DNA from 2 places in the Streptomyces sp. NPDC002734 genome. Region 2 is predicted to be linked to the other one. Evidence: riboswitches for the same ligand, from Rfam matches in the RefSeq annotation. Region 2 holds a riboswitch; the other holds the start of a gene.
What was found. Region 2 has a riboswitch for cyclic di-AMP ahead of ABT026_RS16230 (M23 family metallopeptidase). Riboswitches for the same ligand answer to the same signal wherever they lie in the genome.
Positions count from the first base shown of each region.

Region 1: linked by a shared signal. The riboswitch ahead of ABT026_RS11140 (M23 family metallopeptidase) and the one ahead of ABT026_RS16230 (M23 family metallopeptidase) in region 2 are both predicted to bind cyclic di-AMP.

Region 1 covers NZ_JBEOVU010000009.1:182,966-187,169, reverse strand. The annotation lists gene ABT026_RS11145 (aldo/keto reductase) at 1-535, opposite strand, end outside; gene ABT026_RS11140 (M23 family metallopeptidase) at 629-1,669, opposite strand; cyclic di-AMP (ydaO/yuaA leader) riboswitch at 1,681-1,820, opposite strand; gene ABT026_RS11135 (PP2C family protein-serine/threonine phosphatase) at 2,055-3,188, opposite strand; tRNA gene ABT026_RS11130 (tRNA-Met) at 3,321-3,394, opposite strand; gene ABT026_RS11125 (dihydrofolate reductase family protein) at 3,444-4,204, opposite strand, start outside.
Region 2 covers NZ_JBEOVU010000016.1:21,937-26,140, reverse strand. The annotation lists gene ABT026_RS16235 (SGNH/GDSL hydrolase family protein) at 35-826, opposite strand; gene ABT026_RS16230 (M23 family metallopeptidase) at 1,026-1,877, opposite strand; cyclic di-AMP (ydaO/yuaA leader) riboswitch at 1,882-2,046, opposite strand; gene ABT026_RS16225 (tyrosine-protein phosphatase) at 2,499-3,296, shown strand; gene ABT026_RS16220 (DUF6126 family protein) at 3,403-3,561, opposite strand; gene ABT026_RS16215 (helix-turn-helix domain-containing protein) at 3,558-4,204, opposite strand, start outside.

The DNA of each region.
Region 1 (4,204 bases), on a different contig from region 2:
CCGCGTAGCGGGCGAAGCCCTCGCGCTCGGAGAAGTCCAGCGACTCCTGGAGCCGCTCGGCGGTGATGTTGGACGCGCCGATCGCCCGCACCTTGCCCTCGCGGACCAGTTGGTCGAGGGCGAGCAGGATCTCCTCGACCGGCGTTTCGGGCTGGTCGAAGTGCGTGTAGTACAGGTCGATGTGGTCGGTGCCCAGCCGGCGCAGCGAAGCCTCCGCCGCCGCCCTGATGTTGGCGGCGGACAGCCCGCGGTATTGCGGGTGCTGGCTCACCTTGGTGGCGACCACGACCTCGGAGCGGTTGCCCCGGGCCTTGAGCCACCTGCCGATGACGGTCTCCGACTCGCCGCCCTCGTTGCCCTCCACCCAGGCGGAGTACGAGTCGGCGGTGTCGACGAAGTTGCCGCCCGCCGCGGTGTACGCGTCGAGGACGGCGAAGGACTCCCGCTCGTCGGCGGTCCATCCGAAGACGTTGCCGCCGAGGGCGAGCGGGAACACCTCGAGGCCGGACGTACCCAGCTTGCGCAGTTCACTCATGACGGTCACCAACGCGTCCGGCCGGCGGCGCATTCCGACGCGCCGCCGGCCGACCGCATCTGTTCGAAAGCGGGGGGAGGGAACCGGCGTTCGTCAGAGGTTGACGCCGCGCGCGGCCATCCAGGCCATCGGGTCGACGCCGTCGCCGCCGCCCGGGTGCACCTCGAGGTGCAGGTGCGGGCCGGTGACGTTGCCGGTCGCGCCCACCCGGCCGATGACGTCGCCGGTGGTCACCTTCTGGCCGACGCTGACGTTGATCGAGGACTGGTGGCAGTACCAGAGCTCGGTGCCGTCCTCGAGGGTGAGGATGGTCCGGTAGCCGTACGAGCCGGCCCAGCCGGCCTCGGTGACGGTGCCGGTGTGGACGGCCTTCAGCAGCGTGCCGGTGGGAGCCGCGAGGTCCAGGCCCGTGTGGTAGCCGGAGGACCACATGGAGCCGGCCTGCATGTACGTGGAGGTGATCGTGTAGGAGGACGCCGGCGAGACGAAGCTGGCCGCCAGCTTGGCGATGCGCTCGGCCTCGGCCTTGGCCTTGGCCTCCTCCTCGGCCTTCTCGGCGGCGGCCTCACGGGCCTCCGCCTCCGCCTTCTCCTTGGCCGCCTTCTCGGCGGCGGCCTGGGCGGCGGCCTCCTGGGCCTCCAGCGCGGCCTGCGTCTCGGCCTCCTGCTCCTGCTGGGCGGCCTGCGCCATGATGCGGGTGCGCAGCGCCTCGCCGGCGTCGGCGGAGGACGGAGTCTCGGCCGGGGCGACGCCCACGCCCATCTCGCCGAGGACGCTGGGGGCCTGCTCGGCGGCCGCGGTTTCGGTCTCGTCGCCGCCGGGAAGCAGGGAGGTGACCGGGTCCAGCGACGGCATCTGCGGCATGGTGATGTGCACCGGGGCCTTGCCGGGCGCGGCGGTGGCCATGCCGCCCGCGCCGACGGCGGCGATCACACCGACGCCGAGGACGGTGGAACTGCGGGCCAGGCCCCGCTGCTTGGTCACCCGGTGACGGCCTCTGGAGACCGTCCCCTCGCTGGGGTTCCACTCCTCGAAGGAGCCCTCGCCGGGGAATCCGGCGGGACCGTACGCGTCGGCGGCCGCACGCTGGCTCGGCACGAAGGGCAGTTCAGGGGCAGGGGGGTTGGACGCCACGGGGGCGCGCTCCTTTCCTTCCGTCTCGCCTACCGGGTTAGCTGACGGGTTCGGAGCGGGAAGGTCTCCTACGCGCGTATACGGAGATACGCCCGATTCACCCCGGAAAGTGGTTCCCCGGTTCCCTTACGGGATTCGGCAGAGCGCACGGAGCCGTCGCTTGTGACGGCTGGGACAGCCGCGCGCTGCGTTATCGAACGTTAATAGAAGCGGTGGCTCATTTCCAAGCCGTTCCTTCACATCGTCCGACCCTGTGGCCCGAACCTATGGAGGTTCATCAGGGCGAAACGGACATGGCTTCGGTCACACGGCCACCGCCGCCTTGGCTTGATCGTTACACCGGGGTCCCCCTGCGTACCGGGTGCCGCTGCCGTGTTCCGGCCGGTCACAGGGTCCGTACGACGAGCAGGGCCATGTCGTCCTCGACGTCTCCCCCGGAGTGCAGGGCCACGTCCTCGGACAGGAACTGCAGAAGGTCCTCCGGCTCTCGGAAGTCCCGCCCCTCCAGCCGCGCGACCGGGTCGTAGAACACACCTTCCTCGTCCCGCGCCTCGGTCAGGCCGTCGGTGTAGAAGAGCACCGTGGCGCCCGGCCGCAGCGGAACGGGCGGTCCGGGTCGGGGCGGCCCGGTGAGCTCCGAGAGGGCGAGCGGACTCCCGGCCTCCCCCGGGTCCAGCAACCGCGGCGGCGCCCCCGGCTCCAGCAGCAGCGGCGGCGGATGACCGTGGTTGACGATCGACACGCTCCGGCCGTCCTGGGAGAACTCGGCGAACACCGCCGGCACAAAGCCCTCCTGCTGCTCCAGCTCCACCGCCCGTCGGTCCCGCTCACGCACCACCGCCTGTTCCATGTGTTCCGCGGCCTGCTCGATGCTGTCGGCCCGTTCCGCCACCTCGCGGAAGGCGCCGACGACGACCGCGACCGCGGCCACGGCCTCCATCCCCTTACCGCGCACGTCCCCCAGCACCATCCGCACCCCGTGCGGGGTGTCGTGCACGGCGTAGAGATCGCCGCCGATGTTCGCCTCCTGGAGGGCGGCCTCGTACCGCGAGGCGATCCGCAGGGCGCCGATCCGCCGCTGCGGCGGCGGCATCACGGCTCGCATCGCCGCCTCGGCCATCTGCCGGGCGGACGCGAGGCGCAGGTCGACCCGGTGCACCGCGGTGTTCATCACGCACGACAGCACCGAGACGACGACCACCGTGAACAGCTCGGTGGCCAGCAGCGCCGGCGAGTTCGCGTCCCGGATCAGTTCCATGGTGAGGATGCAACCGGTGGCCAGCAGTCCGATGAGCACCGTTGCCCGGAGGGTGTAGAGCGGGGCCGCGATGAGCGGGGCGGCGGCGAAGAACGGCACCGGGGTCACGTCCGGCGGCGTCAGGCCGTCGTAGACCAGGCCGAGTACCAGGGCGATGAACGGCAGCACCCGCAGCACCATGCGGGCGTAGTGGAACCACCGGCGGCCGGACCCGAGGGCCTCCTCGATCTCCGGATCCACCGGTCCGCCTCGCCTCAGCATGGAGACCATCGTTCCGCGCCCGGGCGAAAGCGGCGACCGCTGGCCTCCGGGCGGATGAAGCGGAGGAAGGAGAGCACGACACAAACACTCAGGGCCGGAATCCTTGAAAGGATTCCGGCCCTGAGTCTTCAGTAGCGGGGACAGGATTTGAACCTGCGACCTCTGGGTTATGAGCCCAGCGAGCTACCGAGCTGCTCCACCCCGCGTCGTTGTGTCTTCACTGTACGACATGGCGCGGGGGAAAAGCGAATCGGTTCACGTCGCCCCGCCGGACAGGTGGCGGTTGGGCCGCACGGCACGCTCCTCGTACTCGGGCAGCAGCACCACCCGGACGCCGCCCGCCGCCAGCACCCCGCTGCCGTCCGCGGCCGCCACGAAGGTGTCGGGCTCCCGCCAGGCGGTGACCACCCGCCGCACCCCCGCGTCGAGGATCAGCCGCGCGCACGGGGCCGGCCGGGAGGCACGGCGGGCACAGGGCTCCAGGCTGCTGTAGACGGTGGCCCCGGGCAGCCGCGGGTCGGCCGGGTCGATCTTGGCGAGCGCCGCCTCCTCCGCGTGGACCACCGGGTCGCCCCCCTCCCGGGAGTGGCCGCGGGCCAGCTCGGTCCCGTCCTCGGCCACCACCACCGCGCCCACGCTGAACGCGGTGCGGGACGGCGGGCACTCCTCGGCCAGGTCGCAGGCGAGGCCCAGCCAGTACCGGTCGGCGGCGGAGACCGAGGGGCCGGCGCCCGGGGCGACCGGCCGGTAGCGGGCGAGCACCACATCGCCCACCGGCCGGGTCTCCTCCAGCCGCAGGCGGCCCGGCGGATAGCCACCCGGGCCGAAGAGCCGCGGCGCGTCCGGTTCGCCGACCAGCAGCGGGGCCAGCGCCAGCTGGAGCTCGTCGGCGAGTCCGAGGCGCAGCAGCTGGGTGTGGACGCTGCCGCCTCCCTCCACCATCAGCCGTCGCACCCGGTGGACGGCGTGGAGGTGCTCCAGAACGGCCCGCCAGTCCAGTTCCGGTCCCACCGGGA
Region 2 (4,204 bases):
GCGGCTTCACCGCCACGCCCCGACGGCCCGCGCGTCAGACCGCCCTGGCGAGCCAGGACTTGAGGTCGTCCAGCGCCAGCTGCCCCTTGGCGACGATCGTGTCGCCCGAGGACTCGCCGCGCAGGCGGCGCCCGATCCACGGCACCAGGTGCTCCCGCGCCCAGTGGACGTCGTCGAGGCGGACCTCGAGCACGCCGCGCTGGGGGCGCGGGGGCCAGGGCTGCTCCGGGTCGGCGGGGACCTCGAGACCGAGGACCTGGCCGGCCCGCAGCGCCACCCGGGTGTGCCCCTCGGCGGAGAGGTGCAGGCGGTCGCTGTCCCAGGCGCGGCGGTCCTGGACGCTGCGCAGGGACCACAGGTCCAGCACCGGGCAGCCGTACCGGTCGGCGATGGCGCGGACGTGCCCGTTGTACGTGGCGATCTTCCCGCGCAGGTGCTTGAGGACGGGGACGCCCCGGGTGTCGAAGCCGGTCGCGACGAGGACGGTCCCGGCCGCGGAGGCGAGCTCCGCGACGGCCTTCTCGAAGCGCTCGGCGACGTCGTCGGGGTCGGTGCCGGGCCGCAGGATGTCGTTGCCGCCGGCGCAGATGGACACCAGGTCGGGGGCGAGGTCACGGACCTGGGGGACCTGGTCGGCGGCGACCTGGTCGAGGAGCTTCCCGCGCACGGCGAGGTTGGCGTAGCGGAAGTCGCCCTCCGGCCTGCGGTCGGCGAGGAGGACCGCGAGGCGGTCGGCCCAGCCGACGAACGTCCCGTCGGGCCCGGGGTCCCCGACGCCCTCGGTGAAGCTGTCCCCGACGGCCACGTACGACCCGACCGACCCGATCACTGTTCTTCTGTCATTCTTCGAATCGTCTGCCACATCGAGGCATCCTCCTCCTTCGGTTGTGAGCTACGCGACCGTAGGGAGGGGTTGACGGCGGGTGAGAAATACCACGTGTGAGGGCCCGAACACACCGAGGACCGCACCCCGGCGGGGGGTGCGGCCCTCGGTTCGCGTGCGACCGCCAGGTCCCTCAGGGGCGTCAGCCGAGGCTGACCCCGTGCGAGTTGAGGTAGGCCACCGGGTCGACGTCGGAGCCGTAGTCGGGGCTGGTGCGGATCTCGAGGTGCAGGTGCGGGCCGGTCACGTTGCCGGTGGCGCCGGACAGGCCGATCTGTTGGCCGACCGTCACGGTCTGCCCGACGGAGACGGACAGCTGCGACTGGTGGGCGTACTGGGAGTACATGCCGTCGGCGTGCTGGATGACGACCTGGTTGCCGTAGGCGCCGCCGTCGCCGGCCGCCACCACGGTGCCCGCGGCGATCGCCTTGATCGGGGTGCCGGTGGGGATCACGAAGTCGGAGCCGGTGTGGTAGCCGCTGGACCACATGCCGCCGGGCGTGTGGTAGGCGGTGCCCAGGCTCGCGGCGTCCACGGGAGCGGTGTAGCCGCTCGTGGCGGCGGCGTCGGCGACCGTGGTCTTCGGGGCGGCGGGCTTCGCGGGGGCGGCCTTCGCGGCGGTCCTGGCCTTGGCGGGCTTGGCGGCCGCCTTCTTGCCGAGGTCCAGCTTGGTGCCGGGCTTGATCAGGCGCGGGTTGTCGCCGACGGCCTCGCGGTTGATCTTGTACAGCTTCTTCCAGCCGCCCGCGACCTTCTTCTTCTCGGCGATCTTCGAGAGGGAGTCGCCCTTCTTGACCGTGTAGGTCTGGCCGACGGCCTTCTTCGCTGCGGCCGGCACGCTCTGCGCCGCGTTCTGCGGAGCGGCGGCGTGGGCGGTGGCGGAGCCCATCAGGGGCAGGCCGAGCACCATGGCGCCCGTTCCGGCGACGGCGATGGAGCGGGTGAGGCGCTGGACGCCGGTGGGACGGCGGTGCTGCTGACGCTTCGCGGGCATGACGTTGTCCTCTCCGTCGCCTGCGAGGTGAGCTGTCGGGTGCGGGCTGGAGATGCCCGGCCGCGCCGTGCGCGGCTTTACCCCAAGCCCGTTCCGGAGACCGGAACAGGCGTGTACCTGTGGGTCCCCCGCTCCTGCCGTACTCGGGTTACTCGGGTGAGTGTGAGAGATCCGGGCGGCGGCAGGATTAGGCGTCCGTCCGGATCGGATGGTGAACGTAAGCGACCGGAGCGCAACCGGACAAGCGCCGGATTTCCACGAACGTGCATTCTTTGTGATCACTTAAGGGCAAAACGGTCACAGAGAGTCGCCGAGCCTCCCGCAACTCCCGCCCCGTGAGGCCCAGTTGCACCACGGCCACCGACGACGCTCGGTCACCGGTATGAGGCTGCTCACCCACTCGCACCCCACGAGCCCCCCGATGCAGGAGAGTTGTTCTTTTCCCGGACAAGTCACCATTAGGCCCTTTTGCCCGAATCGCACAGTGCGTGAGTGGCCTGCGGGCGGAGGCGACCACGGCTCCGGGGCGGCGGCACCCTCCATGTCCTGGGGACGCGTGTCGTATCGTCGGAGCGCACCCGCCGGATGCCGCGCCGGCGGGGCCGAGTGGGAGGAGCCCCCGTGACGCAGCAGGCCCCGTCGACCGAGCCCCAGCTCGCCGGAGTGCGCAACTTTCGCGACGTGGGCGGGATGCCCACGTCGGACGGCCGCAAGGTGAGGCCCGGGGTTCTGTACCGCAGCGGCCATCTGGCGAGCGCGACCGCCGAGGACGCCGCCTTCCTCGCCTCCCTCGGCCTGCGCACGATCTTCGACTTCCGCAACGAGGCGGACCGGAGCCTGGAGGGGCCCGACGTCACGCTGCCCGGGGTCCAGGAGGTGCGCCTGCCGCTGTCCGACCCGGCCGACGGCGCCGAGTTCTGGCGCCGGGTCCGCCGCGGAGGGGTGGACGAGCTGCGGCCCCTGCTGGGCGACGGCCGCGCGGCGCAGCGCATGATCGCGTCGTACCGGCAGACCGTCCTCACCCGCACCGAGGAGCACTCCCGGGTGCTGCGCTCGCTGGCCGAGGAGGGCGCACCGGCCCTGATGCACTGCTCGGCCGGCAAGGACCGCGCGGGCCTGTCGATCGCGGTGACGCTGCTGGCCCTGGGCGTGGAGCGGGACGCGATCACGGAGGACTACCTGAAGTCGGGGGCCAAGCACCGGCGCTACAAGCTGCACCGCGGCGGCGAGTCCTCGGATCCCTACACGCCGGAGATCACCGAGCTGCTGAGCCCGCTGTTCGACGCGCGGCCCGAGTACCTGGGGACGGCGTTCGAGACGATCGAGGAGACCTGGGGCGGGGTCGACGCCTACCTGACGCGGGGACTGGGCATGACCCCGGAGCTGCGGGAGCGGCTGCGCGAGCGGCTCCTCGACTGATGGGGCCGGCATGAGGACACAGGCGTGAGGACACAGGGCGAGGGCCCGGGAGCGGACGTCCGCTGCCGGGCCCTCGCCCTGTGCCGGGCCGTACCGGCACCCCTGCTCAGTTCGCGCGGGCGCCCGCCTCGAAGAGCAGCCAGATGAAGCCGGCGAAGAGGTGGCCCGCCACGATGTAGACGAAGAGGCGGATCCACAGGGCACGCGGGAACTTGTCCTCGACGTTCCTGCGGTCGGGGACGTTGTTCTTCTCGGGGTTCGTCATGACGTCGCTCCGGACGGGGTCGGGTGGCCGCCGGGCGCCTCGGGTCCGAGGCAGAGGGCGGCCGTGGGGCTCTGCAGCAGGGTGTGGACGAACAGGAGCTCGGCGCCGTCCGGGCCCTCGGCGGCCAGGCGGTGCGGGGTGAGCGAGTCGAAGTGGGCGCTGTCGCCGGGGCCGAGCACGTGGGACGTGTCGCCCAGGTGGAGGCGGAGGGCTCCGGCGAGCACGTGCAGCCACTCCTCCCCCGGGTGGACCCGGACCACCTGGTCCTGGGGGCCGCCACTGTGCGGGATGCGGACGCGCAGGGCCTGCATGGCGCGTCCCGGCGCCCCGGCGGGCCAGTAGCTCCAGCCGCCGGCCCGGGTCTCCGCGGCGGCGGACGCCCGCACCACGGCCTCGCGGTCGGGGGTGGTCTCGCCGAGGAGTTCCGAGACGGTGGTGCCGTAGACGCGGGCGAGCCCGAGGAGGACGGGCAGGGACGGCTGACGGTGGCCGGTCTCCAGGCGGGAGAGGTGGGCCGGGGAGAGGTCGGCGGCCCGGGCGGCGGCCTCGAGGGTGAGGCCGGTCCGGTGCCGGAGTGCGCGGAGCGTCGGGGCTACGCTGGGAAGGTCTCCCGGCCCGGGGCCGGGCGCCTGTGCTGCGGCGG